3 regions of the Blastococcus montanus genome follow, and region 1 is predicted to be linked to each of the others. Evidence: riboswitches for the same ligand, from Rfam matches in the RefSeq annotation. Region 1 holds a riboswitch; each other region holds the start of a gene.
What was found. A riboswitch is a leader RNA that binds a small molecule or an ion and turns the genes downstream of it on or off. The one in region 1 is predicted to bind cyclic di-AMP.

Region 1 (9,653 bases):
ACATGATCCGCAGGCCGGTACCCGAGAGCAGGTCATCGGGGAGCGAGTATCCGGAGAAACCCTCGAGCAGGGCCAGGATCAGGATGAGGACGCCGATCAGCCAGTTGCTCTCGCGCGGCCGGCGGAACGCACCGGTGAAGAAGATGCGCAGCAGGTGCACGGCGATAGCGGCGACGAAGAGCAGGGCTGCCCAGTGGTGCAGCTGGCGCATGAAGAGCCCGCCGCGGACGTCGAAGGAGATGTCAAGCGCTGAGGCGTAGGCGATGGACATGTCCAAGCCGCGCAGCGGGTCGTAGGACCCGTCGTAGACCACCTCGGTCATCGAGGCCTGGAAGAAGAAGGTGAGGTACGTGCCCGAGAGCAGCAGGATGATGAAGCAGTAGAGGGCGATCTCCCCGAGCAGGAACGACCAGTGGTCGGGGAAGACCTTGTTCAGGGTCCGGCGGACCGGGCCGGCGAGGATCAGCCGGTCGTCGACCTGGAAGGCGGCCTTCCCGACCGCGCCCGTCGGGGCCCCCGGTGCCGAGGCGGTACGAGCTGCCATCAGATGCGCTCCCGGTTCCAGTACGTGGGGCCGACGGCCTCAATGTAGTCGCTGCGGGCGACGAAGAATCCTTCGTCGTCGACGGCGATGGGCAGCTGCGGCAGCGGCCGGCTGGCCGGGCCGAAGACCGGCCTGGCGCCCTGGGTGACGTCGAACATCGACTGGTGGCAGGGGCAGAGCAGCCGGCTGGTCTCCTGCTCGTACAGCGACACCGGGCATCCGGCGTGCGTGCAGATCTTGGAGTAGGCGACGTAGTCGCCGAAGCCGAAGTCCTCCTGGCCCTCGCGGGGCTGGTCCTCGATGACCTGCTGCGGCCTGAGCCGGATGAGCATGGTCGCGGCGTCGGTCTGGAAGTTGCCGCCGGGCACGGCCGGGAACACGGTCTCCAGCGATCCGGGCTGCTGGTCGCCGGGGCGGACCGGGCTGCCGTCGATCCGAACCAGCCGGATGCCCTCGGCCCACGAGGTGCGACCGAGCGTGTTGCCGGCGCTCGGGTTGTTGATCAGCCCACCCAGCGGGGCGATCAGCATGACGCCGACGCCGACGCCCATGAAGCCGAGCGATCGGGTGATCAGCTTGCGGCGCGGCAGGCCGCTGTTGTGCAGGCCGCCGACCAACGTGGCGCCGGTGGTGACCCGGTCGAAGTGGGACCCATCGTGCTTGTCCTGGACCGCCGTCTCGTGGGGGAGGAGCTTCTTGGTGTAGAGCACCAACCCGACGCCGACCAGCGTGAGCGACAGGCCCATGAACAGCCCCAGCAGGGGGGTGAACATGGCGCTCCAGGTGGTGCCCTCCTCGGCCCACGACCACTCGGGGAGGAACCAGCCCGAGCCGATGTAGACGACCAGGAACAGGAAGGCGAAGACGCCGGCCAGGGCGAAGGTCCACCCGACCTGGCGCACGGCGCGCCGCTCGAGGGGGGACCCGGGTTCGGGACCCGGCTCGACGTGGAGGATCTCCACGCCGTCGTACCGGGCTCCGAGGAGGTCGAGCTCCTCGCGGCTCATGGCCGCGAGCTGCTCGGGGGTGTAGTCCTCGTCCGGGCCGCCGTGCAGCGGTCCCGGGGTGTCCTCGCCACCGGTCGAGCCGGGGCGGGTGTCGCGCGTGCTCACGCTTCCTCCTTGCCGGCGTCCGCGGTCAGCGTTCGCGCAGCAGTCGTGTTGACCGGCGGGCTCGCAAGCTCGCTCACGCCTTGCTCCCCATCCAGAAGATCCCGAACAGGAGGGCTCCGACGCCGACGACCCAGATGACCAGGCCCTCGCCGACGGGGCCGATGCGCCCGACCCCGGCGCCGCCCGGATCGGCCATCTCCTGCACCGTCTGGATGTAGGTGATGATCTCGCGCTTCTCCTCGGGGGTGAGCTGGTTGTCCCCGAAGACGGGCATGTTCCCCGGCCCGGTCAGCATCGCCGTGTAGATCTCGAGGTCGTTGGCGTCCTCGAGGCTCGGCGCGTCCTTGCCGGAGGAGAGCGCGCCGCCCTCGCCGACGAAGTTGTGGCAGGACGCGCAGTTGAGCCGGAAGAGCTCGCCGCCCTCGGCGATGTCGCCGCCGCGCAGGTCACCCGAGGGAAGGGTCGGGCCACCGCCGTTGGCCTGGATGTAGGCCATCAGCTGATCGATCTCCTCGTCGGAGAAGACCACCGGCTTGTCGGGCGCGTCGGCCTCCTGGCGCACCAGCGGCATGCGGCCGGTGTGCACCTGGAAGTAGACGGCGGCGGCGCCGACGCCGATCAGCGACGGGCCGCGGTTGGGCACGCCGTCGAGGTTCTCGCCGTGGCAGGTGATGCAGCTGCGGATGTACAGCTCGCGTCCCGCGGCCTCGGCGGCGGACTCGGTGGGCTCGACGGCGGCCTGCGCCGGCGCGAACACCGAGTAGAGGGCGCCGGTCAGCACCAGCGAGGCCATGAGGCCGGCGACGTTGGCCAGCCGGCGACGCTGCTTGGAGCGACGCCGCGCGCGGGCCCGGGCCGCCGGGGTGCCGGCGTCGTCGGGCTGGGCGTCGGAGTGGGGGTTCGTGGTGGACACCGGTTCCCTAGCGGATCAGGTAGATCGTGGCGAAGAGCCCGACCCACACGACGTCGACGAAGTGCCAGTAGTAGGAGACCACGATCGCCGAGGTCGCCTGTGCCGGCGTGAAGCGGCCCATGGTGGACCGGATGAGCACGTAGACGAAGGCCACGAGGCCACCGATGACGTGCAGACCGTGGAAGCCCGTCGTGAGGTAGAACACCGAGCCGTAGGTGGACGAGGCGATCGTCGTGCCGTCGTGGACCAGCTCGACGTACTCGTACGCCTGGCCGAGCACGAAGGTCAGGCCCATCAGGAAGGTGATCGTGAACCACCGCCGCAGCCCGTAGACGTTGCCCTGCTCCGCCGCGAAGACGCCGAACTGGCAGGTCACCGAGGAGGCGACCAGGATGATCGTGAACGTCAGCGCGTACGGCAGGTTCAGCTCGGTGGGCTCCGGCGGCCACCCGTCGGTGGCCCGGGCTCGCGCGGTGAAGTACATGGCGAACAGACCGGCGAAGAACATCAGCTCGCTCGAGAGCCAGATGATCGTGCCGACGCTGACCATGTTCGGTCGGGTCAGGGAGTGCACCCGCGAGGTGTCGAAGGTGCTGCTCGCCACGGGGGCCGTTGTCACGGGGGTCATCATGGCATCGGGGGGGCCCCGTCACGACCGCGGGGGCGGTGGGCGTGGCGGCAACGTGATCAGCTCGATACCGACTCGCGGGGTTGGCCTGCGCGGACGGCTCCGGGCACTAGGCTCGGCGGCGTGAGTGCTGCCGAGCCGCCCGCTGCACCGGCCACCGTCCTGGTCTACAGCCACCGACCCGAGGTCCGCGATGCCGTCCGAACGGCGGTCGGCCGGCGGCCGGCCGCGGACGTGGGGCCGCTCACCTGGGTCGAGTGCGCGACCGGTGACGAGGTGGTCTCCGCCGTGGACGCCGGAGGCATCGACCTGTGCATCCTCGACGGCGAGGCGCAGCCCACCGGAGGCCTCGCGCTGACCCGCCAGCTCGAGGTCGAGGTGGCCGACCGGCCCGCGGTCTGCGTGCTCATCGCCCGGCAGCCGGATCGGTGGCTCGCGCACTGGTCGCGGGCCGAGGCGACCCTGCCCCTCCCCGTCGATCCGCTGGTCGCGCCGGGCGTGGTCGCCGACCTGCTCCGCAGCCACGGGCGCCGCCCGGCCGCGAGCTGGTGACGCGGGCAGTGCCGTCGCCGTCCGCCGCCCCGAGCTGGCCGGGGTTGCTCAACCGCCTGCTCGCGGGTGTGGACCTGTCCGCGACCGACACGCGGTGGGCGATGCGCGAGGTAATGACCGGCGAGGCCACCCCGGCCCAGGTGGCCGGGTTCACCGTGGCCCTGCGGGCCAAGGGCGAGGCGCCGCAGGAGGTCGCCGGCCTGGCTGCCGAGATGCTCGCCCAGGCCACGCCGGTGGAGCTGCCCATGGACTGCGTCGACATCGTCGGCACCGGGGGCGACGGGGCCCACACCGTCAACATCTCGACGATGGCCGCGGTGGTGACAGCGGCTGCCGGTGCCCCGGTCGCCAAGCACGGCAACCGGGCCGCGTCGTCGTCCTCGGGCGCGGCCGACGTGCTGGAGGCGCTGGGCGTGGTCATCGATCTCCCCGCGGCGGCGGTGGCCCGCTGCGTCCGTGAAGCGGGGATCGGCTTCTTCTTCGCGCCCGTCTTCCACCCGGGCATGCGGCACGCGGCCGCGCCCCGCCGGGAGATGGGCATCGGCACGGTCTTCAACTTCCTCGGTCCCCTCACCAATCCGGCGCGCCCGGTGGCCGCGGCCATCGGCTGCGCCAATGCGCGGATGGCTCCCGTGCTCGCCGAGGTGCTCGCCGCCCGGGGGACGCGCGCGCTGGTCTTCCGCGGGGACGACGGTCTGGACGAGCTGACGACCGCGACGACGTCGGCGGTGTGGGCGGTGCGCGACGGCGCGGTGGAGGCCGACCGCGTGGACCCGGCCGTGCTCGGCATCCCGGTGCCGGCCCCCGATGCACTGCGGGGTGGTGACGCGCGCGTCAACGCGGACGTGTTCCGGCGGGTCATGGACGGCGAGCGCGGTGCGGTGCGCGACGCCGTGCTGCTCAACGCCGCTGCCGCCCTGGTGGCGTTCGACGCCCGCCCGGCCCGGCTGCACGACGCCCTGGCTGCCGGGCTGGAGCGTGCGGCCGCCGCCGTCGACGACGGGCGGGCCGCGGCGCTGCTGGACCGCTGGGTGGCCGTGACCCGCGAGGTGGCTCCGCCGCGCTGACGGAGGACCCGTCCTGCTCACGCCTCGCTCCGCGCGGGCGCGGGCCCTGGGGGGCGCCGACCCCCCGCCGGGGGTGGGTGCGGCGGCCTGTCAGTCCGCGGCGTCGAAGCCGATGGAGAACGCAGCCTCCAGGTCGTGTCGCGAGTAGGCGCGGAAGGCGATGTGGGTGTCGGTGTCGACGACCCCGGGCACCTTGTTGATCCGGCCGGCGATCACCTGGGCGACCTGCTCGAACTCGCGGACGCGGACGATGGCGATGAGATCGGCCTCGCCGGCGACGGAGTAGACCTCGCTCACACCGTCGAGCTCGGCGACGGCCTGCGCGACCTCGGCGATCGAGTCGGTGGCGGCATCGATCATCACGATGGCGGTGATCACACGGGGGATGCTAGCCGGGTGCGGCGCCCGGCGGGCGCAGCTGCGGCAACCCGCTCCGGCCGTGCGCGGGTGCCGAGGGATCGGCCGTCGGCGAAGGGGTCCTGCACGTCGCGCCCGGTCTCCACCCGGGTCAGGAACGCGCTGTAGCCCCCCGTGCCGGGCGCGGGGCTGGCCAGCGTGCCGGTCAGCTGGACCAGCCGGGTGCCGGGCTTCTCCAGCCAGCGGAGCACCAGTTCGGTCTCGTCGACCGACGTCGTGAGCTCGCCGGCGGCCCCGGCCACGGTCTCCGCGGTCGCCAGGAGCCCGGCCAGGACGCTGCGGACCGTGGTGCCGCGGGGAGCGTTCCCGGCGGCCGCGAGTCGGCCGAGCCGGACGACGGACAGCTCCCAGCCGCCGTCACCGTCGGGGCGGGCGAGCACGAGCTCCAGGACGGCGGCCAGTGACGCCAGCCGCTGCCGCCGACGGACCGCCCGCACGAGGACCGCGATCCGGTCGCGGAGCACGGCGGCGTCCTCGTACCGCTCCTCGTCGGCCAGCCGGTCGACCCGCTGCAGCAGCGGCGAGAGGAGCGGCCGCGGGTCATGGGTGACCGCGGCGGCGAAGACGGCGGCGACGTCGGCGTACTCCCCGACCGACTGGGCGCCGGTGCAGGGGGCGCCGCAGCGGCCCATGCCGGCCAGCGCGCAGGCGCTGACGGGAGTCCGCGGGGACAGCCGGGCGGTGCACTGTCGCAGCGGCAGGGCCTCGTGCACGGCCGCGACGGCGGCGTCGGCGGCCCGGCGATCGGGGAACGGTCCCAGGAACACCCCCGCCTCCGGACGGACGCGTCGCACGACCGACAGCCGGGGGAAGGGTTCCTCGGTGAGCCGGACCCACAGCGCGCGCTCGGGGAAGCGGGACCGGCGGTTGTAGCGGGGCTTGTGCTCGGCGATCAGGCGCAGTTCGCGCACGGCGGCCTCGAGGGCGTGCGCGCAGGGGATCGAGTCGACCCGCTGGGCCAGGCCCACCATCTCGGTGATCCGGCTGCGCTGCTCGCCGGAGGTGAAGTAGCTGCGGACCCGGCTGCGCAGGTCGGTGGAGGTGCCGACGTAGAGCGGCTCGTCGTTCGGTCCGCGGAAGAGGTAGACGCCGGGACCGTGCGGGACGCCGTCGGCCAGGTGCCGCTTGCGGCGCCGTTCCGGATCGACCTGGCGGGTGAGACCGGTGAGCTCCTCGAGCGTGGTGATCCCCAGCGGGCCGAGGCGTTCGAAGAGACCGTGCAGGACGTCGACGGTCGCGCGGGCGTCGTCGAGCGCGCGGTGCGTGGGGGAGGTGGCGGCCGAGAAGTAGGGGGCCAGCGTGGCCAGCTTGCAGTTGGGCACCTCGTCGCGGGTGAGCAGCCGCCGGGCGAGGACGGCCGTGTCCACCGACGCCGAGGTGGGCCAGACCAGGGCGTTCTCGGCGCAGGCCGCCTTGAGGAAACCCAGGTCGAAGGGGGCGTTGTGCGCGACCAGGACCGCGCCTCGCGCGAACTCCAGGAACGTCGGGAGGACGGCCCCGATGCGCGGTGCCGCGGCGACCATCGCCGAGGTGATCCCGGTGAGCACGCTGATGTAGGGCGGGATCTCGTGGCCGGGGTCGACCAGCGTCTGGAACTCCCCGAGCACCTGGCCGCCCCGGATCTTCACCGCGCCGATCTCGGTGATCGCGCTGTCCTTGGGCGAACCGCCGGTGGTCTCCAGGTCGACGACCACGAAGGTGACCTCGGCCAGCGGCGTACCCAGCTCCTCGATGGCGACCTGCTGGTAGCGCTGCGACGCGGTGGGGAGTGGTGGCACGGCCGGGACGCTAGGTCGGGGTGCTGACAGTCCGGGGGACGCGCGCCGCCACGCGGAGCCGTGGCGGCGACAGCGCGGGTGCCCGGCCGGCCGGACCGGTCGGCGGCCGAGCGGAACTGTCGGTGCCTGCACCTAGCGTCCGCGGCGACTCACGGAGGAGAAGAAGCGATGCTCATCGACTGCGACACCTGCACCGCGCGTGGAACCGGCTGCGCCGATTGCGTGGTCACCGTTCTGCTGGGCGCCCCACCGGGATGGCAGGGGGTCGATCCGGTGGTGGTGCCGATGACCGGGCGGCCGGCGCGTGACGTCCCGGCCGCGCTCGCCGCGGAGGACGTGGTGGTGCCCCCGCCCGGCGTGGTGGTGGAGTTCGACGACGTGGAGCGCCGGGCGGTCCGGGCGCTGGCCGACGGTGGCCTGGTGCCGCCGCTGCGCCACCGCGAGGGCGCGGAGGAGTCGGGCAGCGGGGGCTCCGGCGGCCGCCGCACCGGCTGACCTGCGCGTCGGCGGTGCCCGCGAGTGCCCGGTCGAGGTCCTGGCACGCGTCAGGCGCGCCGTGTCACCCGTCCGTGGACGCCTCGCGCGTATCCGGCTGTCCCGTTTGTCCCGGCCATGATCACGGTCGTAGGGTCGTCGCCGTCCGGACGGGTGGTCGTCATCCGCAGATGGATGGCCCCGGCCGGACACCGCCTAATCACCGGACGGCGCGCACCACCGGCGCCCGAGGTGAACCGGGGACCCACCGCACTCCTGGGGTGAGTTCTCCCGCGGCCGGCACGCCGGCGAGCGGGGGATAGGGCCAGTCTTCCCAGCCCGAACCCGTCAGCTAACTCGGTCGGCGGTCGCAGTGGAAGAAACGGAGAGCCGCCGCACGTGGCGACCCCCTACGCCCGACAGACGCACGCCCCCGAACTCCTCCATACCGACCTCCGGCCCCGGCAGTCGCGCGGCCGCCGGTTCGGACCGCTGCATTCGGGTGTGCTGATCAGCGCCACCGCCGCCCTGACCCTCACGCTGATGCCGGGTACCGCCTCCGCGGTTCCCGGTGACGCCACCGTCGACCAGGTCGCCGCGCAGATGGCCGAGGCCGGGCACGAGCTGGAGGTCGTCACCGAGCAGCTCAACGACGCCCGCGTCGCCCTGGCGCGGCACCAGAGCGACGTCCAGGCCGCCTCGGCGGCGGCCGGTGCCGCGCAGGACCGGGTCCGCGCCCTCGACGGCCGGATCCGGCTGCTGGCGCGCAGCGTCTACACCGGCAGCGGGATGTCGCAGCTCGACGTGCTGCTCAGCAGCGACTCCGCCGACCATGCGGTGAGCCAGCTCGGCACCCTCGAGGCGATCGCCGGGCACACGAACGAACTCCTGACCGAGGTCTCCGTGGCCTCCGAGCAGGCGGAGCAGTTCCGCGAGGCCGCCGACGAGGCCGCCGCCGACGCGCAGCGGGTCGTCGACGAGATCAGCGCGAAGCAGGCGGAGCTCGAGGCGAAGATCGCCGACTACCAGCGTCGCTACGAGACGCTGACCGCCCCGCAGCGGGCGCAGCTGGCGCTGGCGCACGGCGGGGACAGCCTGCCCGCGCCCAGCGGCGTCGTCGCTCCCAGCTCCGCTGCGCAGGCGGCCGTGGACACCGCGCTGGCGCAGGTCGGTGACCCCTACGTCTGGGGCGCCGGCGGGCCGAACGCCTTCGACTGCTCGGGCCTGACGTCCTACGCCTACGCCGCCGCCGGCGTGATGCTGCCGCACTCCAGCCGCGCCCAGTCGCAGATGGGCACGGCCGTCCCGCGCAGCCAGCTGCAGCCGGGTGACCTGGTGTTCTTCTACAGCCCGGTCAGCCACGTGGGCATGTACATCGGCAACGGGCAGATGGTGCACGCGTCGACCTCCGGCCAGCCGGTCAAGGTGGCGAGCCTCGATGCGATGGGCAACTACAACGGCGCCCGGCGCATCGCCGGCTGACAGCCTCGGGAGCATCGCAGCGAGGGACGAGCGAGGAGCGGACCGGGGCGCGGAGGCCGGCCAGTGCCATCGCCGGCTGACAGCCTCGGGCACCGGACCGGTCCGGTGCCGGGGACCGTCCCACCTAGGATCGCTCGGGTGACCGGGGGTGGACGGGCAGGAGCTCGTGCCGCACTCGTCACCGCGGCCGTCCTGGGCGCGGCGCTGGTGGTGGTCATCGTCGTCCGCACGCCGTGGGAGGTGCTGCCCGAGCCGCCCGGTGGGTACACCGATCCGGACCCCACCGCGGGGCTGGACCCCCGGCAGATCGCCCTCGCCGAGGCCTTCGCCACGGCGATGCGCCCGCTGTCGCTGATCTCCATCACGCTCGGGCTGGCGGTCTCGGCGGTCCTCGGTCTCACCCCGCTGGGCGGGCGGCTGATGCGCGCCGCCGCGGCTCCGTTGCGCCGGCGGTGGTTCGCGCAGGTGCTGCTCGGCGTGCCCGCTCTCGTCGTCGTCGGGCGGCTGGTCACCCTGCCGGTGTCGGTCTACGCGGAGGTCATCCGGCACCGTTACGGCCTGTCCACCCGCGGCTGGGGGCTGTGGCTGCGCGACGTCGCCGTGTCCCTGGCGATCAGTGCCGCGCTGACCACGCTGGTGGTCCTCGTCTTCCTGTGGCTGGTCCGCCGGGCCCCGCGCAGCTGGTG
Region 2 (9,653 bases), 840 kb from region 1:
CGGTGACCGGCCTGGCCGTCGACGACGCCGCGTGGGCCAGCGCATGGCGCCGCCGGGCGCCCGGCGACAAGCTGCTCCTCTGCGCCGGGCTGGTCCTCTGCGCGCTGCTGCTGCCCGCCTGGCCGGCGGCCGTGCTGGTGACGACGACCGCGGTGGTGCTCGCCCTCGGCCCGGCCCGGGTTCCCGCGCGGACCTTCGGTCGGGCGGTGCGGTGGCCGCTGGCGTTCATCGCGGTCGGCGCGGTGACGGCGGTGGTCACGGTGGACGGCGGCGGTCTCGGCTGGGCCCCGGACGCCGTCGCCCGGGCGTTCTCGCTGGTCGGCCGCGCGGTCGCCGGCAGCTGCGCGGTGCTCCTGCTCGCCACCACCACCCCGATGTCGGACCTGCTGCCCGCCCTGCGCCGGCTGCGCGTGCCCGCCGCGGTCGTGGAGGTCGCCGAGGTCACCTACCGGCTGCTGTTCGTGCTGCTCGACAGCCTGCGCACCATCCGCGAGGCGCAGACCGCGCGGATGGGCTGGTCCACACCCGGGCGGTCGTACCGGTCGGCGGGGATGCTGGCCGCCGCCGTGCTCACCCGGTCCTGGGACCGCGCCCGCCGGATGCAGGAGGGGCTGGCCGGCCGGGGGATGGAGACCGGCCTGCGAGGGCTGCCCGAGGAGCGGCCGTCGTCCCGCCCGTTCCTCGCCCTCGGCCTGGCCCTGCCCGCCGGGATCACGGTGCTCACCCTGGTGGCGCGGTGAGCCACCGGTCGCTGGCCGCCACGGGGCTGGTCGCGGGCTACCCGGGGGCGGCCCCGGTCCTCGACGGCGCCGCGGTCACCGTGCCCGCGGGACGGCGGCTGGCGCTGCTGGGCGCCAACGGCTCGGGGAAGACGACGCTGCTGCGCTGCCTGTCCGGAGCCCTGCGCCCGGCCGCCGGCACGGTGACCGTCGACGGCGCGCCGTTGGTGCACACCCGCCGCGGGTTGCGGGACCACCGGCAGACGGTCCAGCTGGTGCTGCAGGACCCCGACGACCAGCTGTTCAGCGCGTCGGTGACCCAGGACGTCTCGTTCGGGCCGCTGAACCTCGGGCTCGCCGAGGACGAGGTGCGGGCCCGGGTGGCCGAGGCGCTGGACCTCCTGGGGGTCGCCGACCTGGCCGCGCGGCCCACGCACCAGCTCTCCTACGGCGAGCGCAAGCGGGTGGCGATCGCCGGCGCGGTGGCGATGCGCCCCTGCGTGGTCCTCCTGGACGAGCCGACGGCCGGGCTGGACCCGACCGCGGTCGCCGACACCCTCGCCGCGCTCGCGCGGTTGCAGGAGCACGACTCCACCGTGGTCATGAGCACCCACGACGTCGACCTCGCGCTGGGCTGGGCCGACGAGGTCGCCGTCGTCGTCGACCGCACCGTGGTGCAGGGCGCACCCCGCGAGGTGCTCGGTGACGGCGCCCTGCTCGGCCGCGCCCGGCTGGCCCGGCCGTGGGCGCTCGTGGTCGGCGCCCGGCTGCACGCGCTGGGCCTGCTCCCCGACGGGCCGTTGCCGCGCGACGCGGGCGAGCTGCTCGCCGCGCTGCCGGACCGCCCCGGGGTGCGCGCATGAGGACCGTGGGCATCGGGCTGGCCTCCGGCGTGAGCGCCACCGAGGTGCTGGCCGCCGTGGACGCCGTCCTCCCGCCCGGGAGCGGGCCGGTGCGGCTGGCCACCCTGGACAGCCGCGTCACCGAGCCGGGGCTCGTGGCGGCCGCCGAGCGCCGCGGCTGGCCGCTCACCGGCCATCCGGCCGAGGCGCTGGCCCGTGTCCCGGTGCCGTCGCCGTCCGGGGCGGTCGCGGCCCGCGTCGGCACCCCGTCGGTGGCCGAGGCCGCGGCGCTGCTCGGCGGTGGCGCGCTCGTCGTCGGCAAGACGGTGCACGGCCGGATCACCGTCGCCGTCGCCCGGCGGGCAGCCGACGTCCCGGCGCGGCCCGGCACCCACGACCGAGGAGGACCCCTGACCACCGACCGCGCTCCCGAGGTGCTGCACCCCGTCGGGCTCCGGCTGGCCGGCCGCCGCGTGGTCGTCGTCGGCGGCGGCGCGGCGGCGCACCGCGGGGTGGCCGGGGTGCTGGCGGCCGGCGCGCTCGTCACCGTCGTCAGCCCGGAGGTGACCCCGGCGCTGGAGTCGCTGGCGTCCTCGGGGCGGGTGACCTGGCAGCCGCGGGCGTACCGGGCCGGTGACCTGAACGGCGCCTGGTTGGCGCTGGCGGCGACCGGCGACGCGGACGTCGACGCGGCGGTCGCCCGGGACGCCGAGCTCGGCCGGATCTTCTGCACCCGGGCCGACCAACCGGAGCTGGCCAGCGCCGCCCTGCCGGTCACCGGCCGGGCCGGCGACCTCGTGGTCGCGGTGCACGGCCCGGACGGTCCCCGTGCGGTCGGTGTGCGGGACGCCGTCGTCGCGGGGCTCGGCGACGGCAGCCTGCCCGTCCGGGCCCCGGAGCAGCCGGGCGGCGGCAGCGTCGTCCTCGTGGGCGGTGGCCCCGGCGACCCCGGCCTGATCACCGTCCGCGGCCGGCAGGCCCTGGCCACCGCCGACGTCGTCGTCGCCGACCACCTCGCCCCCCAGGCCCTGCTCGCCTCCCTGCCCCCCGAGGTCGAGATCATCGACGCCGCCAAACTCCCCCGCGGCCGCTCCATGGCCCAGGAACGCATCAACGAACTCCTCGTCGAACACGCCCGCGCCGGCCGCCGCGTCGTCCGCCTCAAGGGCGGAGACCCCTACGTCTTCGGCCGCGGCCTCGAAGAACTCCAGGCCTGCACCGCCGCCGGCATCCCCGTCGAGGTCGTCCCCGGCATCACCAGCGCCATCGCCGTCCCCGCCCTGGCCGGCATCCCCGTCACCCACCGCGGCCTCACCCACGAGTTCGTCGTCGTCTCCGGCCACCTCCCACCCGGCCACCCCCAGTCCCTCGTCGACTGGCCCGCCCTGGGCCGGCTGCGCGGCACCGTCGTCGTCCTCATGGGCGTCGACACCGCCCCCGCCATCGCCGCGGCACTGGTGGAACACGGCCGCGCCCCCGACACCCCCGTCGCCGTCGTCGCCGACGGCTCCACCGCCACCCAGCACTCCGTCCGCACCACCCTCGCCGACCTCCCCCGCACCCTCGCCGAGGAAGGCATCCGCCCCCCGGCCGTCTGGGTCGTCGGCGAGGTCGTGGCCGTGGCCGGATCGGTCGCGGCGCGTCGATGACGGTCGGTGACCGACCGGCACGGCTGACGCGAAAGTTCCGGCCGAATGCGTCCGACCGCATGGTGGCGCGCCGGATCGGGCCCTAGCGTGGGGCGGTCCGGACGGCCCCGCCCGTCGCTCACCGGTGACAGCCGCCCGGACGCCGCCGAACCACCCGCCGGCACCCGCCGGCACCCGGACCGGGGACCCACCGCACCACCGGGGTGAAGCGACCGGTGACCTCACCAGGTCACCGGACGCCGGGCGCCTTCCCGCCCGAACCCGTCAGCTAACCCGGTAGGCGGCCGTGGAAGAAAGGACAACCCGCCGAACATGGCGAGTTCGCTCAGCCCTGCCCACCGACGGATCACCGGCCGCCGGACCCTCCTGGCCCTCGTCGCCGTCGGCGGCGTCGTCCTGACGCCGCTCCCCGCGACCGCCGCTCCCGAGCCGGAGACCTCGCAGGAGGCCGCCGCGCTGGTCGCCGCCCGCGCCCACGACCTGGAGGTCCTCGCCGAGCGGTTCAACGAGACGCGGGAGCACCTGGCGGCCGCCCGGCTGGCCGCCGAACAGGCCACCGAGGAGCTCGCCGCCGCCGAGGCCGCGCTCGCGGCGGCCCGTGAGCAGGTCCGCACGGTGGCCCGCAGCGCCTACACCGGGTCCCGGCTCGGTGCGATCGAGGCGATGCTCACCAGCGAGTCCGCCGCGGACATGGTCGACCGGGTCGGCCTCCTCGGCACGATCGCCGACCACAACAACGGCGTGCTGGGCGAGGCCCGGGCGGCCGGTGAGGACGCCGACCGGGCGCAGGCCGCCGCCGACCGGGCCGCAGCGGACGCCGAAGCGCAGGTCGACCGGGTCACGGCCCAGCGGGCGCTGCTGGACGAGCAGATCGCCGTGTACCAGGCTCAGTACGACCGGCTCAGCGCCGAGGAGCAGCGCGCGTCCCGTGCCGAGGCCGAGCGGCACGCGGCCGAGGTCGAGCGGCACGCGGCCGAGGCGGCGGCGGCTGCCGCCGCGCCGGCGGAGGACACACCGGCGGACGACGCACCGGCCCAGGCGGCCGTACCCCGTGCGGCTCCGGCACCCGCCCCGGCGCCCGCACCCCGCGCGGCTCCCGCACCCGCACCCGCACCCGCTCCTGCGCGCGCTGCGGCACCCGCACCCACGCCCGCGCCGGCTCCCGCACCGCCTCCGGCGCCCGCTCCCGCACCGGCGCCTGCCCCGGTCGCCGGCGGCAGCGGCGCCGCCCAGACGGCGGTGAGCACGGCGCTGGCCCAGGTGGGTGACCCCTACGTCTGGGCGGCGGCCGGGCCGAACGCGTTCGACTGCTCCGGCCTGGTGCAGTACGCCTACGCCGCGGCCGGCATCAGGCTGCCGCACTCGAGCCGGATGCAGTCGACGATGGGCACCCCGGTGTCCCGGTCGGCCCTGCAGCCCGGTGACCTGCTGTTCTTCTACAGCCCGGTGAGCCACGTCGGCATCTACGTCGGCAACGGGCAGATGGTGCACGCCTCCACCAGCGGCGTGCCGGTGAAGGTCGCCTCGATCGACTCGATGGGCAACTTCACCAGCGCCCGGCGGATCGCCGGCTGACAGCCTCGGGAGCATCGCAGCGAGGAACGAGCGAGGAGCGGACCGAGGCGCGGAAGCCGGCCAGAGCCACAGCCGGCTGACAGCCTCGGGAGCATCGCAGCGAGGAACGAGCGAGGAGCGGACCGAGGCGCGGAAGCCGGCCGGAGCCACAGCCGGCTGAAAGCCTCGGGAGCATCGCACCGGCGCGCGGGGTGACCACACGCCCCGCGCGCCGGTGGCCATCGGGCGGCGTGCGACCATCGCGACCCGTGCGGGTCGGGACACGGGGAGACCTCCCCCGCGAGGTCAAGGTCCTGGCGGTCATCGCCTTCGTCGTCGCCCTGGGCTTCGGCATCGTGGCCCCGGCGATCCCGCTGTTCGCCCGGTCGTTCGGCGTCGGGACCACGGCCGTCGGGTTGGCGGTGAGCGCCTTCGCCTTCTTCCGCTTCGTCTCGGCGTTCAGCGGCGGCACGCTGGTCGAGCGGTTCGGCGAGCGCCTGGTGCTCGCCTCCGGGCTGGTGATCGTCGCCGTCACCACCGGTGTGGCCGGGCTGGCCGGCTCGTTCCCGCTCTTCCTCGGGCTCCGCGCGGCCGGGGGCATCGGCAGCGCCATGTTCACCGTGGCCGCGCTCTCCCTCCTGCTGCGGGTCGCACCCCCGTCGCACCGGGGCCGGGCCGCCGCGACCTGGCAGGGCGGCTTCATCCTCGGGGGCATCGCGGGCCCGGCCGCCGGCGGGCTGCTGGCCGAGCTCTCCCCCCGGCTGCCGTTCTTCCTCTACGCCGGCTTCCTGCTGGTGGCCGGCGGCGTGGGCATGCTGATGCTGCGCTCGGCCGAGCCGGACCCCGCCGCCCCCGACCCGGACGACACGGCCGGCCCCGACCTGAGCGCCGGGCCGGTGCGGCTGGCCACCGCGCTGCGCTCCCGGGTCTACCTGGCCGCGCTGGTGGCCAACTTCGGCGTCGGGTGGGTGCTCTTCGGCGTCCGCAACTCGCTCGTGCCGCTGTACGTGACCGAGGAGCTCGGCCGGACGGTCGCCTGGGCCGGCGCCGGCCTGCTCGCCGGGTCGGCCGCGCAGGCGCTCGGCCTGCTGCGCTCGGGCCGGCTGGTCGACGGCTGGGGACGGCGGCCCTCGCTGATCCTGGGCGCCGCGCTGGCCACTGGTTCGATGGCGATCCTGATCCTGCCGCCGGCCATCGCCGCGTTCCTGGTGTCCATGGCGCTCTTCGGGCTCGCCGCGTCGCTGCTCGCCAGCGCCCCGGCGGCGCTGGTCGGCGACATCAGCTCCGGGCGCGGCGGGCGCGTCGTGGCGGTGTTCCAGATGTCGGCCGACCTCGGCGCCATCGCGGGGCCCCTGGTCGCCGGCTGGCTGACCGACGTCGCCGGCTTCCAGGTGGCGTTCGCGGTGAGCACCGGCGTCCTCGCGGCGGGCCTCGCCGGCGGCCTGCTGATGCCCCGGCAGGCGGACCGCACGGCCGCCAGCGCGACCTCCCCCGTCTGACCGGCGGTCAGCGGCTCCGGTAGAGCCGGGTGGTCAGCGGGAGGAACACCGCGGCCAGCAGCGCGGCCACGGCCAGGGAGACGACGACGGCCCCGACGTCGGGCTCCCCCGCCATGAGCGACCGCGACGCCGTCGCCAGGATCGAGATCGGGTTGACGTCGACGAACGCGGCCAGCGGCCCGGGCAGCGTGGTGGGCGGGACGAAGACGTTGGACAGGAACGTCAGCGGGAAGATGCCCATGAAACCGGCGTTCATGACCGCGTTCGGGCTCCGCAGCAGCAGCCCCAGGACCGAGAACACCCACGAGAGCCCGAACGAGAACACCACGACCAGCGCGAGGGCCGACACCGCCCCCGCTGCGCCACCCTCGGGCCGGAAGCCGAGGATCACCCCGAGCACGATGATCACCGTGCCGGCCAGCACGTAGCGGACGCTGTCGCCCAGCAGGGCGCCCAGCAACGGCGCCGGCCGCCAGATCGGCAGCGAGCGGAACCGGTCGACGACGCCCTTGGTCACGTCGGTGTTCAGCGACACCCCCGAGTAGACGGTGGTGAACAGCACCGACATCACGAGGATGCCGGGCAGCAGGTAGTCCAGGTAGGCGCTGGTCGAGCCGGCGATCGCCCCACCGAACAGGTACGTGAACATCAGCACGAACATCACCGGGGTCACCGTGACGTCGAGCAGCTGCTCGGGCACGTGCTTGACCTTGAGCATCCCGCGCCAACCGAAGGTGAGGGCCGCCGACAGCGGGCCCGGCCGCGGAGGCCGGGCCGTGGAAGCGATCGCCCGGCGGACGGCGGCGGTGTCGGTGGCGTCGGTGACGACGGAGGCGGCGCTCATGACGGCTGCTCCTCGAGGGTCGGGGCGGCACCGGGCGGGTCCTCGGCCGGGCGGCCGGTCAGGGCCAGGAAGACCTCGTCCAGGCTGGGCTGGTCGAGCGAGAAGTGGGCGAGGCCGATGCCGGTCCGGGCCAGCTCACCGACACCGACGGCCGCCTGCGCGGAGTCCGGGCACTGCGCCGACAGCGCCGCCGGGTCGGGTTCCAGCACCGTGGTCCCCACCGCGCGTTCGAGGACGGCCGCGGCCTCCGGCCGCCGGGCCGGGTCGAGCAGCCGGACGTGCAGCGCGCCGGTGCCGACCGAGGCCTTGAGCTGACCGGGGGTCCCCTCGGCGATGACCCGCCCGTGGTCGATGACCGCGATGCCGTCGGCCAGCTGGTCGGCCTCCTCCAGGTACTGGGTGCAGAGCAGGATCGTCGTGCCCCCGGCGACGAGAGCGCGGACGATCTCCCACACCTGGTTGCGCGACCGCGGGTCGAGGCCGGTGGTCGGCTCGTCCAGGAACATGAGCCGCGGGGTGACGACGATGCTCGCGGCGATGTCCAGACGGCGCCGCATGCCACCGGAGTAGTGCTTGACCAGCTTGCCCGCGGCGGCGGAGATGCCGAACGCGTCGAGCAGCTCGTCCGCGCGGGCGCGCGCCGCGGGCCGGCGCATGCCCAGCAGCCGGCCGAGCAGCACCAGGTTCTCCCGGCCGGTGAGCTCCTCGTCCACCGAGGCCAGCTGCCCGGTGAGGCTCACCAGGTCACGGACGGCGTCGGACTCGGTGACGACGTCGTGCCCCAGCACCCGGGCGCTGCCCGAGTCCGGCCGGATCAGCGTGGCCAGCATCCGGATGGTCGTGGTCTTGCCCGCACCGTTGGGGCCGAGCACCCCGTAGATGACGCCGGCGGGGACGGCGAGGTCGATGCCGGCGACGGCCGTCGTCCCCCCGAACGACTTGACCAGGGCGGTGGCCTCGATGGCCAGGGGTGCCTGCGGGGGCATGGGGACCCTTCCGGGAGGTCGGGACTGGATGTCTCCTGTCCGACCGACTCTGCTCCCGGAACTCATCGACGGCGAGCGAGTTTCCCCGCGGCCACCGCCCCCGTACGCCGTCCCCGGATCAGCCGGGCAGCAGCCGGCCGAGGACACCCTTGGCCGTCGAGCCGGCCCGGTAGGACTGCACGAGCCAGGACCCGCACACGATGTTCGCGCCCGCCAGGACGGGCACCAGGAACTGGGTCGCGCGCTGGCGGTGCTGCCACGCGGCGATCTCGTCCGGGGTCCCTGCCGAGGGGATCGTCGCGTCCTCGACCGCGACCGGCGTGCCGCGCCGCTCGGCCTCCTCGGCCAGCTGGGCGATGCGGGCCCCGGAGTAGGACGCGAAGCCGGTGGCAGCCGCTCCGGCGACGACCACGCCCGCCTTAAGGGCGCCCACGGTGCCGAACCCCTTCTGCAGCGCGATCCGGCGGCCACCGGTACGGGTGAGCTGCAGGCCTGCGAGCACGGTGGCGGCGATGCCCGCCCACTGAGCCGGGGCGAAGCGTCCCCACGCCGCACTCGCCACCCGGATCCGGTCGATGCCCTGGCTCAGGTCCGCGCCCGACTTGTTGACCCCGGCCACCCCCATGACCGTTCCGCCGAACCACAGGGCCGAACCCAGGTCGTGCACCGCCTGTGCGGCGACGTGGTTGTCGCTGCGGGTCCCGAGCCCGCCGCGCGACCGCAAGGCTGCCGGTCCGGCGGAGCGCCTGGTCACGCGGAGTCCTCCTCGCCGGCACCCATGGCCTCGTCGACGCTGGTCTCGCCGCCGGTGCGGCCGCCTCCGGGCCGGTCGACGTCCTTCCCGACGCTCGCGCGCGAGCCCTCCTCGTCCTCGGGCAGAGGGGTGGCGTTCGGCTGCTCGGTCATCCGGTGCTCCTCGCTCGTCGGTCCGTGTCCTCTCATGGTGACCCGGGTCACCTCCTGGCGCATCCGCCCGCCGGTCAGGCGGTCACGAGTCCGGCCGGACGTGGCACCGGGCGGAGTAGGTTCTCAGCTGCCCGTTCACCGACCCGCCAGGAGACCGCCCGATGTCCGACGTGCTCCTCGTCCTGCTGATCGTCTTCCTGGTGGCCGTCGCGATCCTGGCTGCGGTCGTCCTCGTGCTGCGCCGCCGCAACCTGGCGAAGGCCGCCGCCCCGCGGCCCCGTGTCGACCCGCTGGCCGACGAGCCCGACGTCTACGACCCGCACTCGATCGGGGTCGGCGACGTGATCACCTACGCGGGCGTCGACCACGTCGTCCGCGGCACCATCGTGCTCGAGGAGGGCGGGATGACCTGGCGCGAGCACCTGCTCGACGGGTCGACCGGCCGGCGGTGGCTCACGGTCGAGGACGACGAGGGCGACCTCGAGATGACGCTCTGGATGCGCCGGGAGGGCACGAACCTGACCCCGGACGGCGACGTGATCCTCGACGACCGGGTGCACCGCCAGATCGAGCGCGGCCGGGCCGCCTACACCGCCGAGGGCACGACCGGCACGCCGCCGAGCGGCACCATGGAGTACGCCGACTACGCGACGG
Region 3 (9,653 bases), 790 kb from region 1:
CGATGGTGCTGGCGTGGCTGGGCGCGGTGCCCGGCTCCATGCCGTAGTGCTCGGCGATGGCCCCGTGCATGCCGTAGACCGTCGGTTCCTCCTCGCCCGGGAGGTGGGCCGCGCGCAGCGGTCCTCCCAGGCGCTCCACACGGACGTCCGAGACGTAGGCGATCTCTGCCACCGGGTCCTCCTGCCGTTGCGGGTGCGTCCTGCCACCTTCGCAGTTGATGCCGGACGGCACCTCCCGAGCGGGTGACGGCCGGCGCTAGGGTGGGCCGTCATGCCGATCAGGTCACCGGAACAGCCCGTGAGCACGATCCGGGAGCTCGGTCTGCCCGGGCGCGCGGTGACGGCGCTGACCCGCGCCGGGATCACCGACCCCGCCGTCCTCGCGGGGCTGACCGGCCGCGAGCTGAGCGCGGTCCCCGGCCTCGGGCCGGGGCTGGTCGCGGCGATCCGCGCCGTCGTCCCCGAGCCACCTGCGACGCTGCCGCGGTCGGCCGCTGCGCCGGCCGGCCCGCGCCACCCCGACGACGAGGAGTCGCCGGCCGCGCCGGCGATCCCGTCCTTCGACTCGCTTCGCGCGCCCCGCCGCCGGACGGCCGTCGACCTGCTCGTCCCCGGGGCACCGCGCCCGGCGCCCGTGTCCCCGCCCCGGGTTCGACCTCACGTCGAGGTTCAGGCTCCGGCGGCCCCCGCTCCTGACGCTCCGGCCGCGGGGCACGAGGTCCGGCCGCCTGACTACGCGGACCTGCTGCGCCTGGGCGTGCACGTGGCACGCGCGGTGGCGTCCGCGCCCGCCCGGGTGGCGCTCTGGTCGGTGCGGGAGCAGGCACGCTTCCTGCGCCGGCTGCTCGGCGGGTAGGTCGCCTCTCCGGGGTGTCGGCGGGTTCGGCGAGACTGCGCGGCGTGAACCGGATGGTGGTCCGGCGCGCCGAGGGCGCCGTGCAGGCGCGGGAACTGGCCGACGACGGGACGACGGTGGCCGGCACGCTCGTGCCGGCGGACCGGTTCGCGGCATTCGTCGCCGGCCGGGAGCGTGCGCCGGTCCGCTGGGTCTGGGACGACACCACGCGCTGGTACCCCGCGCTCCTCGAGGGCGGGGTCCGGATCGAGCGCTGCACCGATCTGCGGCTGGCCCACGCCGTTCTCCGGCGCTCGCCGTTCGTCGACCAGTCCCTGCTGGCCGGTGAGCAGACCGCCGGGTGGGACGCCCTCCAGCCGGTGACGGCCGCCGACCCCGCGCTGTTCCCGGTCGCCGATCCGGCCGACCGGCTCGACCCGGTCGCCGAGCACGAGCGGCAGCAGGTGGCCCTCGCCGCGTCGGTGCACGCGCAGCGGCTCGCGCTGCTGCTCGCTGCGGAGTCCTCCGGAGCCCTCGTGGCCGCCGAGATGACCCACACCGGCCTGCCCTGGCGGGCCGACGTCCACGAGCGTCTGCTGACCGGACTGCTCGGCCCCCGGTCGTCGGCCGGCGGGCGGCCGCCGGTGCTCGAGCGGCTGCTCGGCGAGATCCGTGCGGCGCTCGGCGCCCCTCTGCTGAACCCGGACTCGCCCGGGGAGCTGCTGCGCGCGCTGCGGACCGCCGGGCTGCCGGTGACCGACACCCGCTCCTGGTCGCTGGAGCAGCTCGACCACCCCGCCGTGCCGGCGCTGCTGGAGTACAAGAAGCTGTCGCGGCTGCTGCAGGCCAACGGCTGGACCTGGCTGGAGACCTGGGTGCGGGACGGCCGCTTCCGGCCGACCTTCCTGCCCGGTGGCGTGGTGACCGGGCGGTGGGCGTCCTCGGGGGGTGGTGCGCTCTCGGTGCCGACGCAGATCCGTCCCGCCGCCGTCGCCGACGAGGGCTGGCGGTTCGTGGTCGCCGACGTCGCCCAGCTGGAGCCACGGGTGCTCGCGGGCATGAGCGCCGACGCCGCCATGGCGGAGGCGGCGCGGGCGACCGACCTGTACCAGGGCATGGTGGCCGGCGGCGCAGTCGCGGCGCGTGCCGAGGCCAAGGTCGGCATCCTCGGCGCGATGTACGGCGGTACGCGCGGCGAGAGCGGCCGGATGATGCCCCGGCTGGCCCGTCGCTATCCGCGGGCCATCGGGCTGGTGGAGGAGGCCGCCCGCGCGGGCGAGCGCGGTGAGGTGGTGCACACACTGCTCGGCCGCGGCTCCCCGCTGCCCGCCGGTGGGTGGGCGCGGCGGCCGGTGGATCCCGGCGAGCCGCCCGACGACGGCGGATCCGCCGAGGACCGCGATCGGGCGCGGCGGGCGTGGGGCCGTTTCACCCGCAACTTCGTCGTCCAGGGCACCGGCGCCGAGTGGGCCCTGTGCTGGCTGGCCGACCTGCGCAACCGGCTGTGGCGGCTGGGCGGCGCCGGCGCGCTCGGCCGCCGCCCGCACCTGGCCTTCTTCCTCCACGACGAGGTGGTGGTGCACGCCCCCGAGCACCTGGCGGACGCCGTCGTCGCGGAGGTGCAGGCCGCGGCGGCCACCGCGGGACGGCTGCTGTTCGGGTCCTTCCCGGTCGACTTCCCGCTCGACGTCGCCGTCGTCGGGTCGTGGGGTGACGCCGGCTGACGTCGCCTTGTACACGGAGCTGCCGGGCAGGGCACCGCGACACACGTCACGGCTCGGAAATGACCGACTTCTGATTGTCACGGACGCATAACGGCGGTTACCGTGGCTCGGTCAGCCCGGTCGCCACGCCCCCACCCGGGGGAGTCCGGGCGGACGCCGCCGAGCCGCCCTCCGGGGCGGGCCGGGGACCCACCGCAGCACTGGGGTGAATCGCGCGCCGGGCACGTCCCGGTGCGGGTAGGGCCGCTTCCCGCCCGAATCCGTCAGCTAACTCGGTAGGCGGCCATGGAAGAAACGGAGAGCCGCCGCATGGCGCGCCCCTGCACCCTCGCACGCCCCTGCTCCGCCCGTAGCCGCCGCGTCCGGGCCTGCCCGCGCAGCTGAGCGCCCGCCCCGGCCGCCGCCCGCCCGCTGGACCACCACCCCGAGCACCTCCGCTCGACCGGCCGATCGCCGTCCCCGGTGGCCCTCCGCAGGCGCCTCGACGCCCGGGCCCCGCCGACCGCACCCCGCTGCAGCCGCCCCTGGCCGCGCTGCGCACCACACTCACGGAGCACCTGCACCCATGGATCCCCGCACCACCGTCTCCGGCCGTCGCGGCCGGGTCACCGCTCCGCGCCGCCGCCCGCCGACCGCGGTCCGCCGCCCCGGGCTCTACCTCGGGGTGGCCGCCGCCGGCGCCGTCCTGGTCAACGCGCTCGTCGGCGTGGACCCGGCCGCCCAGGCCGAGCCGGCCGCGACCGAGTCGGTCAGCGTCGCCGAGCAGCTCGGGCTGAGCGCCTCCTCCGGTCCGGTCGACGTCACCGAGGACCTCCAGCCGCTGCAGGACCTCACGGCCAGCCGCAGCACCCGCGAGGCGGAGCAGACCGCCGCCCAGCAGGCCCAGGCCGCCGCCGACCAGGCCGCGCTCGACCGGCAGCGGGCCGAGGCGGAGGCCGCGGCCCGCGCGGAGGAGGAGGCCCGGGCGCAGGCCGAGGCCCAGGCCGCGGCGGAGGCTCGAGCTCAGGTCGAGGCTGAGGCCCAGGCGCGGACGCCGGCCGCTCCCGCCGCGCCCACCACGCAGCAGCGCGCCCGGGAGTCCGCCACGGCGGCCGCCTCGGTGGCGGCCACGGCGGTCGCGCGCATCACCAACAGCTCCGGGGCCGTCCGGCCGCAGGTCCAGGCCGCCGCCGACGCCGTGGTCAGCAACGTGCCGGGGGCCGGCCGGATCACCCTGGGCGGCACGCGCCCGAGCGCGGCGGACCCGGGAGGCCACCCGTCCGGCCTGGCGCTGGACTACATGGTGCTCACCGACGCCGCCCTCGGGGACGCGATCGTGGCCTACCACCGGGCGCACTGGGACGAGCTGGGCGTCGACTACCTGATCTGGCAGCAGCGGATGCTCTCCTCACCCGGTGGGTCGTGGAAGGCGATGGAGAACCGTGGCGGCGTGACCGCCAACCACTTCGACCACGTCCACGTGAACTACCGCTAGGAGTCGGCGGCGAGGGGCCGGCCGGGCCGTCCTGCAGCCGGGACGACGGCACGGGCTCAGGGCCGGTCGTCCGCGGGGTCCGCGAGCGCGCGGTCCAGCCCGGGGGACCGGCGCAGGGGGAGCCGCCGGCCCGACCGCGCGGCGAGGTCGACGTGGTCGAGCAGGAGGTCCCGGCCGGCGGCCGACAGCGCGGTCACCGAGCCGGCGTCGATCGCGTCGACGCGCACCGGTTCCCGGCCGTAGCGCCGCAGGAACGAGTCGACGACGGCGGCATCGACGTCGCCGGCCAGGCACAGCACGCGCCCGTCCGCGGTGTTCAGCAGGCGGACGACGCCACGCACTGCCGGGTCGCCCTGGGCGTACGAGCTGGTCACCGCCCCAGTCTGACCCGATCGGCGGACAGGGGTTCAGGACGGCCTCAGATGGGCACCCTCCTGGATGGCGCACGCCTGCGGACCGGTTGCCTCCGGACCCCGCAGACCGACGACGAGCGAGGATCGACCTCGCGGCACGGGAGGACCAGGAGTGACGACCGCCGACACCGGCCGGGAGATCCTGGGTGACCGCTACGAGCTGCAGGATCTGATCGCCGTCGGCGGTATGGGGCTGGTCTGGCGGGGGCGTGACGTGGTCCTGGACCGCCCGGTGGCGGTCAAGGTGCTCCGCGAGGAGTGCGCCGGCGACCCGACCTTCATCGCGCGGTTCCGCTCGGAGGCCCGGCACGCGGCGAGCCTCAGCCATCCCAACATCGCGGCGGTCCTCGACTACGGCGAGACGGCGGGCAAGCACGGCCAGCAGCTGGCATACCTGGTGATGGAGCTGGTCGAGGGCGCGCCGCTGTCCGCCCGCATCTCCGAGGGCCGGCTCGACATCGACGCCACCCTGTCGGTGCTCGAGCAGGCGGCGGCCGGCCTGGCCGAGGCGCACCGCGCGGGCGTCGTCCACCGGGACGTCAAGCCGGCGAACATCCTGGTGGCGCCCGACGGCACGGTGAAGCTGACCGACTTCGGCATCTCGTGGTCGGCCGGTGACGTGGCCCTGACCCGGACCGGCCAGGTCATCGGCACGGCCCAGTACATGTCTCCCGAGCAGGCGATGGGCGAGCGGGTCGGCCCGGCCAGCGACGTCTACGCGCTCGGGCTGGTCGGATACGAGTCGCTGACCGGCCATGCCGCCTTCGAAGGTGACAACCCGGTGACCGTCGCGCTCAAGCAGGTGCGCGAGCACCCCGAGCCGCTGCCGGCGGAGCTCCCGCACCAGGTGCGCGCGCTGATCGACGCCGCCCTGGTGAAGGACCCCGAGGTCCGGCTGCGCGACGGCGACGCCTTCCTGCACGCGGTCGAGGAGACGCGCCGGCAGCCGGACGGCACCGCGCCGTTCGCCCGTCCGCTCCCGCCCGCGGCGCCGGCCCGTCCGGCCGGGGCGCACCCGACGACCAGCGCCCCGCCGGCACCCCGGCGGGCCGGGTGGGTGCTCGTGCCGATGCTGGTGCTCGCGCTGTTCGGGGTGGGGGCGGTGCTCGTGGACGACCCCTCCGACAGCGGGCAGGCGGCCGGCTCCGCGGCCGTGGTGGCCGGCACCGGCGTGGTGCTCGACGCCGAGGACTACGTGGGGCGCCCCGTCGGGGACGTCGTCATCGAACTCGGGGCCCTGGGTCTCGACGTGCGGCAGCAGCTCGACACGACCTCCACCGGCCCCGCGGGCACGGTGACGCGGCTGGAGCCGGCGGGCACCCGGCTGGTACGCGGTGACCAGGTGCTCCTCCACGTCGCAGCGGCTCGCGTGGAGGTCCCGGGCGAGCAGGACCCGCCGGAGCCGGTGACCCGTCCGGTCTCCGAGCCCGGCACCCAGCCGCCACCCCCCGCCGGCGTCCCGCCGGCCGAGCCCGAGCCCGAGCCAGAGCCCGAGCCGGACGTGGACGTCGCGGCGCCGGTGGCGCCCAGCGCTCCGGCCGGCCCGGCGCAGGACGACGACCCGACCGGCGAGCCGACCGGCCCGGAGGTTCCGGCCGAACCGGCGGAGGACAGCGACCCGACCGTCCCGGAGGTCCCCGCCGGTCCCACGGAGGACAGCGACCCGACCGTCCCAGAGGTCCCCGCCGGACCGACGGAGGACAGCGACCCGACCGACGGCCCGACCGAGGACGGCGACGCGACCGGAACGGATCGCCCTGCCGACCGCCCCCAGGACGGCCGCGGGGACGGCGACGACCCCTCGACCGCGCCGGGGCGGAGCGCGACCGGATCCGGCGAGCGGCCCGGTGGCGGCAACCGGCCGGAGGTCGGCGAGCAGCGCGGCGGCGGCAACCGTCCCGAGGTCGGCGAGCAGCGCGGCGGCGGCAACCGTCCCGAGGTCGGCGAGCAGCGCGGCGGCGGCAACCGTCCCGAGGTCGGCGAGCAGCGCGGCGGCGGCAACCGTCCCGAGGTCGGCGAGCAGCGCGGCGGCGGCAACCGGCAGGGGCCCGCCGAACGGGTGTGACCACCGGGCCCGTCCGGCGCCGGCGGCCGAGAGGGCCTCAGAGCAGCCGGTCGAGGTCGTCCGGGCCCGGGCCGGTGCCTCCGGAATCACGCAGCGGCGAGGAGTCGGGCAGGTCCTCGCCCGGGGGCTCCTCGGCGACGGGTCCTTCTGCGTAGAGGGTGTCGGGGTCCTTGGGGTCCATCTCGCGCGGCACGCCCCTGGCCCTACCCGTGGGGCGCCGGATGAACGCCGTCCGGCACCCCGCGGATACCGGCCCGGCTGTCAGCGCGGACGCCGGCGGATCATCCCTTCCTGCGCGACGGTGAGCAGCAGCCGGCCGGACCGGTCGAACAGCCGGCCGTGACAGAGCGTCCGCCCGCCGCCCGCCCAGCTGCTCTCCTGGTCGTAGAAGAGCCACTCGTCGGCGCGGATCGGCTCGTGGAACCAGACGGCGTGGTCGAGGCTCGCCGCCGCGACGCCGGGGGAGCCGATGACCGTCGCGTGCGGCGCGAGGGCCGTCGACAGCAGCAGCATGTCGGAGGCGTACGCGGCGGCGCAGCTGTGCAGGAGCGGCTCGTCGGGGAGGTCGTCACGGCTGCGCAGCCAGAACCGCTGGCGCGGCTGGGTGCGCTCGCCACGGGCGGCGGCGACCCGGGGCAGCTCCCCGGCGAACCGGAAGTCGAACGCGTGGCGCCCGGCGAGCCAGTCGAGCCACTGCCGCACCGGCCCCTCGGTCACGGTGACCGCGTCCTCGAGCCGGGGGAGCTCCTCGGGGGCGGGCGCGTCGAGCTCGGGCAGCTGGTGCGCCCAGCCCTCCTCGGGCGCCTGGAACGACGCCGTCAGCACGAACATGGCCTTGCCACGCTGTTCCGCCGTGACCTGGCGGCTCGTGTAGCTGGCGCCGTCGCGGACCGGGGTCACCCGGAAGTCGGTCGGCGCGGTGGTGTCGCCGGGCCGCAGGAAGTGGGCGTGGATGGAGTGGACGGCCCGTTCCGGTGGCACCGTGCGGCCGGCGGCGAGCAGCGACTGCGCCGCCACGGCGCCGCCGAAGGCGTGCTCGGCCACCGTGCTTCGCGGCCCGGAGCGGAAGAGGGTCTCCTCGAGCCGGGTCAGGTCGAACAGGGCGGCCAGGCCGGTGGGCCCGGCCGCGGCTGCCGCGGTCCCCGTCGCCGGGACGTCGCCGACCTGCATGCGTGCCCCGCCCTCTCGCGCCGCCGTCACCGGACCGGTGGATTCAAGCACCCTCGATGTACGGGCACGTGGACCGGGAGCCGCCGGCGACCGGGCGGATCAGCCGCGGCGGGCCCGTCCGCGCGGCCCGCCCTGCCGTCCGCCGAGCGCGCGGCCGGCGGCGCGGCCGGCCGTCCGGCGGCCACCGGCGGGACGGCGGTCCCGCTCGTCGCCGCGGCGTCCGGCCGGAGCGCTGCACGGCCGGCAGGTGGTGAACCAGGGGGCGATCGCGCTGCCGCACTCGACGCACTTCCCGGAGCGTCCCAGCGCGATGGCGTCGGGGAGCAGCTCGGTGATCATCTCCGCGCACTCCTCCTCGACCCAGGCGGCGTCGTCGGCGTCCAGGCCGGCGACGCCCGGGAACTGGCGGAGCAGCGTCTGCGCGTCGCGGGCCGCGGCGGCGGCCTGCTCGTACTCCTCGACGCTGCCCCCGCGAGGCACGTCGGGCAGCACCGTCTCCGGCGGCACCGGCAGGCCCACGGCGTGCTGCAGCGCGGCCTTGGCGAGGACGAGCCAGCGGGTGCGCCGGGGCGGGTTGTAGTCGATGGCCAGGTTGACCAGCCGCCAGACGGTGTCCAGGTCGCCGGCCGCCCCGAGCGGTCCGCGCAGCAGCGGCAGCAGCGCGTGGACCCGCAGCACGAGACTGGTGACGTCGTCGGCGGTCATGGCCTCGTCTCGGGTGGCGGCCCGCGCCCACGCCATCCACCGGGTCAGGGCCTCGGGCAGGTCGACCGCCTCCATCGCGCCCAGGTCCTCGAGCTCCGGGCGCAGCCGGGGCGCGCGCTTGGGCAGGTCGCTCATCTCGTCGCCGCGGGCGACGGCGGCGCCGGCTCCGACCAGGGACGCGACCGGCTTGAGCCCGCTGACGCCGATCAGGATGCCGACCGCGCCGTGCCCGGTGAGGCCGTAGCGCCCGGCCCGCCCGGCGATCTGCGCGGTCTCCCAGGTGCGCAGCGGCCGCATCTCCTGGCCGTCGAACTTGGTCGTCTCGGCGAACAGCACCGTGGTGGCCGGCACGTTGATGCCGTGACCGATGACGTCGGTGGTGACCAGCACGTCGAGGTCACCTCTGGTGAACCGCTCGATGACCTCGCGCCGCGTGGCCGGGGGGAGCGCGCCGTAGAGGACGCCGACCTTGCCGGGCCGGTGCTGGTCGAGCTCGGCGGCGACGGCGTAGACGGCCTTGCGGGAGAAGGCGACGACGAGAGTCTGCGGCCGCACGTTCGCCGGTCGCACGGGGGCCCGGAGCACGTCGAGCCGGGACAGCCGCTTGTGGTTGACGACCTCCACGTGCTCGGCGTCGGAGACCAGCGGCTTGAGCACCAGGTACGCCTCGGCGGCGGAGATCAGGTGCATCTGGCGGTACTCGCCGGTGAGCAGGAGGCGGGCCCAGTGGTGGCCGCGGTCGGGGTCGGTGACCCAGTGGGCCTCGTCGAGCACCAGCATCTGGCCGCGGTCGGGGGCCTTCTCCACGGTGCAGCAGACGATGGGCGCGAACGGGTCGATCTCCTCCTCGCCCGTCGACAGGCCCACGGTGCCCTCCGGCAGCTGCGCCGAGAGCTTGGCGTAGGCCTCGTGGGCGAGCTGCCGCAGGGGGGCGGCGTAGACGCCGGAGCCGGTGGCGGCCAGCGCCTGCAGGGACTCGTAGGTCTTGCCGGAGTTCGTCGGCCCGAGGTGGAACACCACCTCGGCGGGCGGGGTCGCCCGGACCGGCAGGGCGGGCGCCGCACCCTCGACCCAGCTCTGCTGGGCCCGGCTCTCCTCGCGTGCGGCCTGCTGCGCCGTCGACTGGCGGGCCGCGGATCGTTCGCGGCGACGCGGGGAGGGAGCGGGCTGGGAGTGGGGCACGGGCAAGCTGCGTCCTTCGATGGCCGGGGGCTGGGGCGGGTCGACGCCCCTGCGGAGGCGGACCGTCACACAGACAACACCGCGG

Region 2: linked by a shared signal. The riboswitch ahead of ABDB74_RS11460 (C40 family peptidase) and the one ahead of ABDB74_RS07560 (C40 family peptidase) in region 1 are both predicted to bind cyclic di-AMP.
Region 3: linked by a shared signal. The riboswitch ahead of ABDB74_RS11210 (hypothetical protein) and the one ahead of ABDB74_RS07560 (C40 family peptidase) in region 1 are both predicted to bind cyclic di-AMP.

Annotation. Positions count from the first base shown of each region.
Region 1 covers NZ_CP155551.1:1,532,567-1,542,219, forward strand. Annotated here, with positions in the region: gene ABDB74_RS07515 (cytochrome bc complex cytochrome b subunit) at 1-544, opposite strand, end outside; gene ABDB74_RS07520 (Rieske 2Fe-2S domain-containing protein) at 544-1,656, opposite strand; gene ABDB74_RS07525 (cytochrome c) at 1,730-2,569, opposite strand; gene ABDB74_RS07530 (heme-copper oxidase subunit III) at 2,577-3,197, opposite strand; gene ABDB74_RS07535 (hypothetical protein) at 3,321-3,749, shown strand; gene trpD (anthranilate phosphoribosyltransferase) at 3,758-4,816, shown strand; gene ABDB74_RS07545 (Lrp/AsnC ligand binding domain-containing protein) at 4,907-5,194, opposite strand; gene ABDB74_RS07550 (DEDD exonuclease domain-containing protein) at 5,191-7,011, opposite strand; gene ABDB74_RS07555 (hypothetical protein) at 7,180-7,506, shown strand; cyclic di-AMP (ydaO/yuaA leader) riboswitch at 7,689-7,866, shown strand; gene ABDB74_RS07560 (C40 family peptidase) at 7,990-8,967, shown strand; gene ABDB74_RS07565 (M48 family metallopeptidase) at 9,106-9,653, shown strand, end outside.
Region 2 covers NZ_CP155551.1:2,375,261-2,384,913, forward strand. Annotated here, with positions in the region: gene ABDB74_RS11440 (energy-coupling factor ABC transporter substrate-binding protein) at 1-6, shown strand, start outside; gene cbiQ (cobalt ECF transporter T component CbiQ) at 3-740, shown strand; gene ABDB74_RS11450 (ATP-binding cassette domain-containing protein) at 737-1,582, shown strand; gene cobA (uroporphyrinogen-III C-methyltransferase) at 1,579-3,210, shown strand; cyclic di-AMP (ydaO/yuaA leader) riboswitch at 3,366-3,508, shown strand; gene ABDB74_RS11460 (C40 family peptidase) at 3,523-4,785, shown strand; gene ABDB74_RS11465 (MFS transporter) at 5,034-6,263, shown strand; gene ABDB74_RS11470 (ABC transporter permease) at 6,271-7,107, opposite strand; gene ABDB74_RS11475 (ATP-binding cassette domain-containing protein) at 7,104-8,093, opposite strand; gene ABDB74_RS11480 (hypothetical protein) at 8,212-8,847, opposite strand; gene ABDB74_RS11485 (hypothetical protein) at 8,844-8,999, opposite strand; gene ABDB74_RS11490 (DUF4178 domain-containing protein) at 9,161-9,653, shown strand, end outside.
Region 3 covers NZ_CP155551.1:2,322,124-2,331,776, reverse strand. Annotated here, with positions in the region: gene ABDB74_RS11225 (hypothetical protein) at 1-172, opposite strand, end outside; gene ABDB74_RS11220 (hypothetical protein) at 299-856, shown strand; gene ABDB74_RS11215 (bifunctional 3'-5' exonuclease/DNA polymerase) at 910-2,559, shown strand; cyclic di-AMP (ydaO/yuaA leader) riboswitch at 2,707-2,856, shown strand; gene ABDB74_RS11210 (hypothetical protein) at 3,125-4,033, shown strand; gene ABDB74_RS11205 (hypothetical protein) at 4,090-4,407, opposite strand; gene ABDB74_RS11200 (protein kinase domain-containing protein) at 4,559-6,511, shown strand; gene ABDB74_RS11195 (hypothetical protein) at 6,549-6,704, opposite strand; gene ABDB74_RS11190 (acyl-CoA thioesterase II) at 6,773-7,711, opposite strand; gene ABDB74_RS11185 (helicase-related protein) at 7,781-9,568, opposite strand.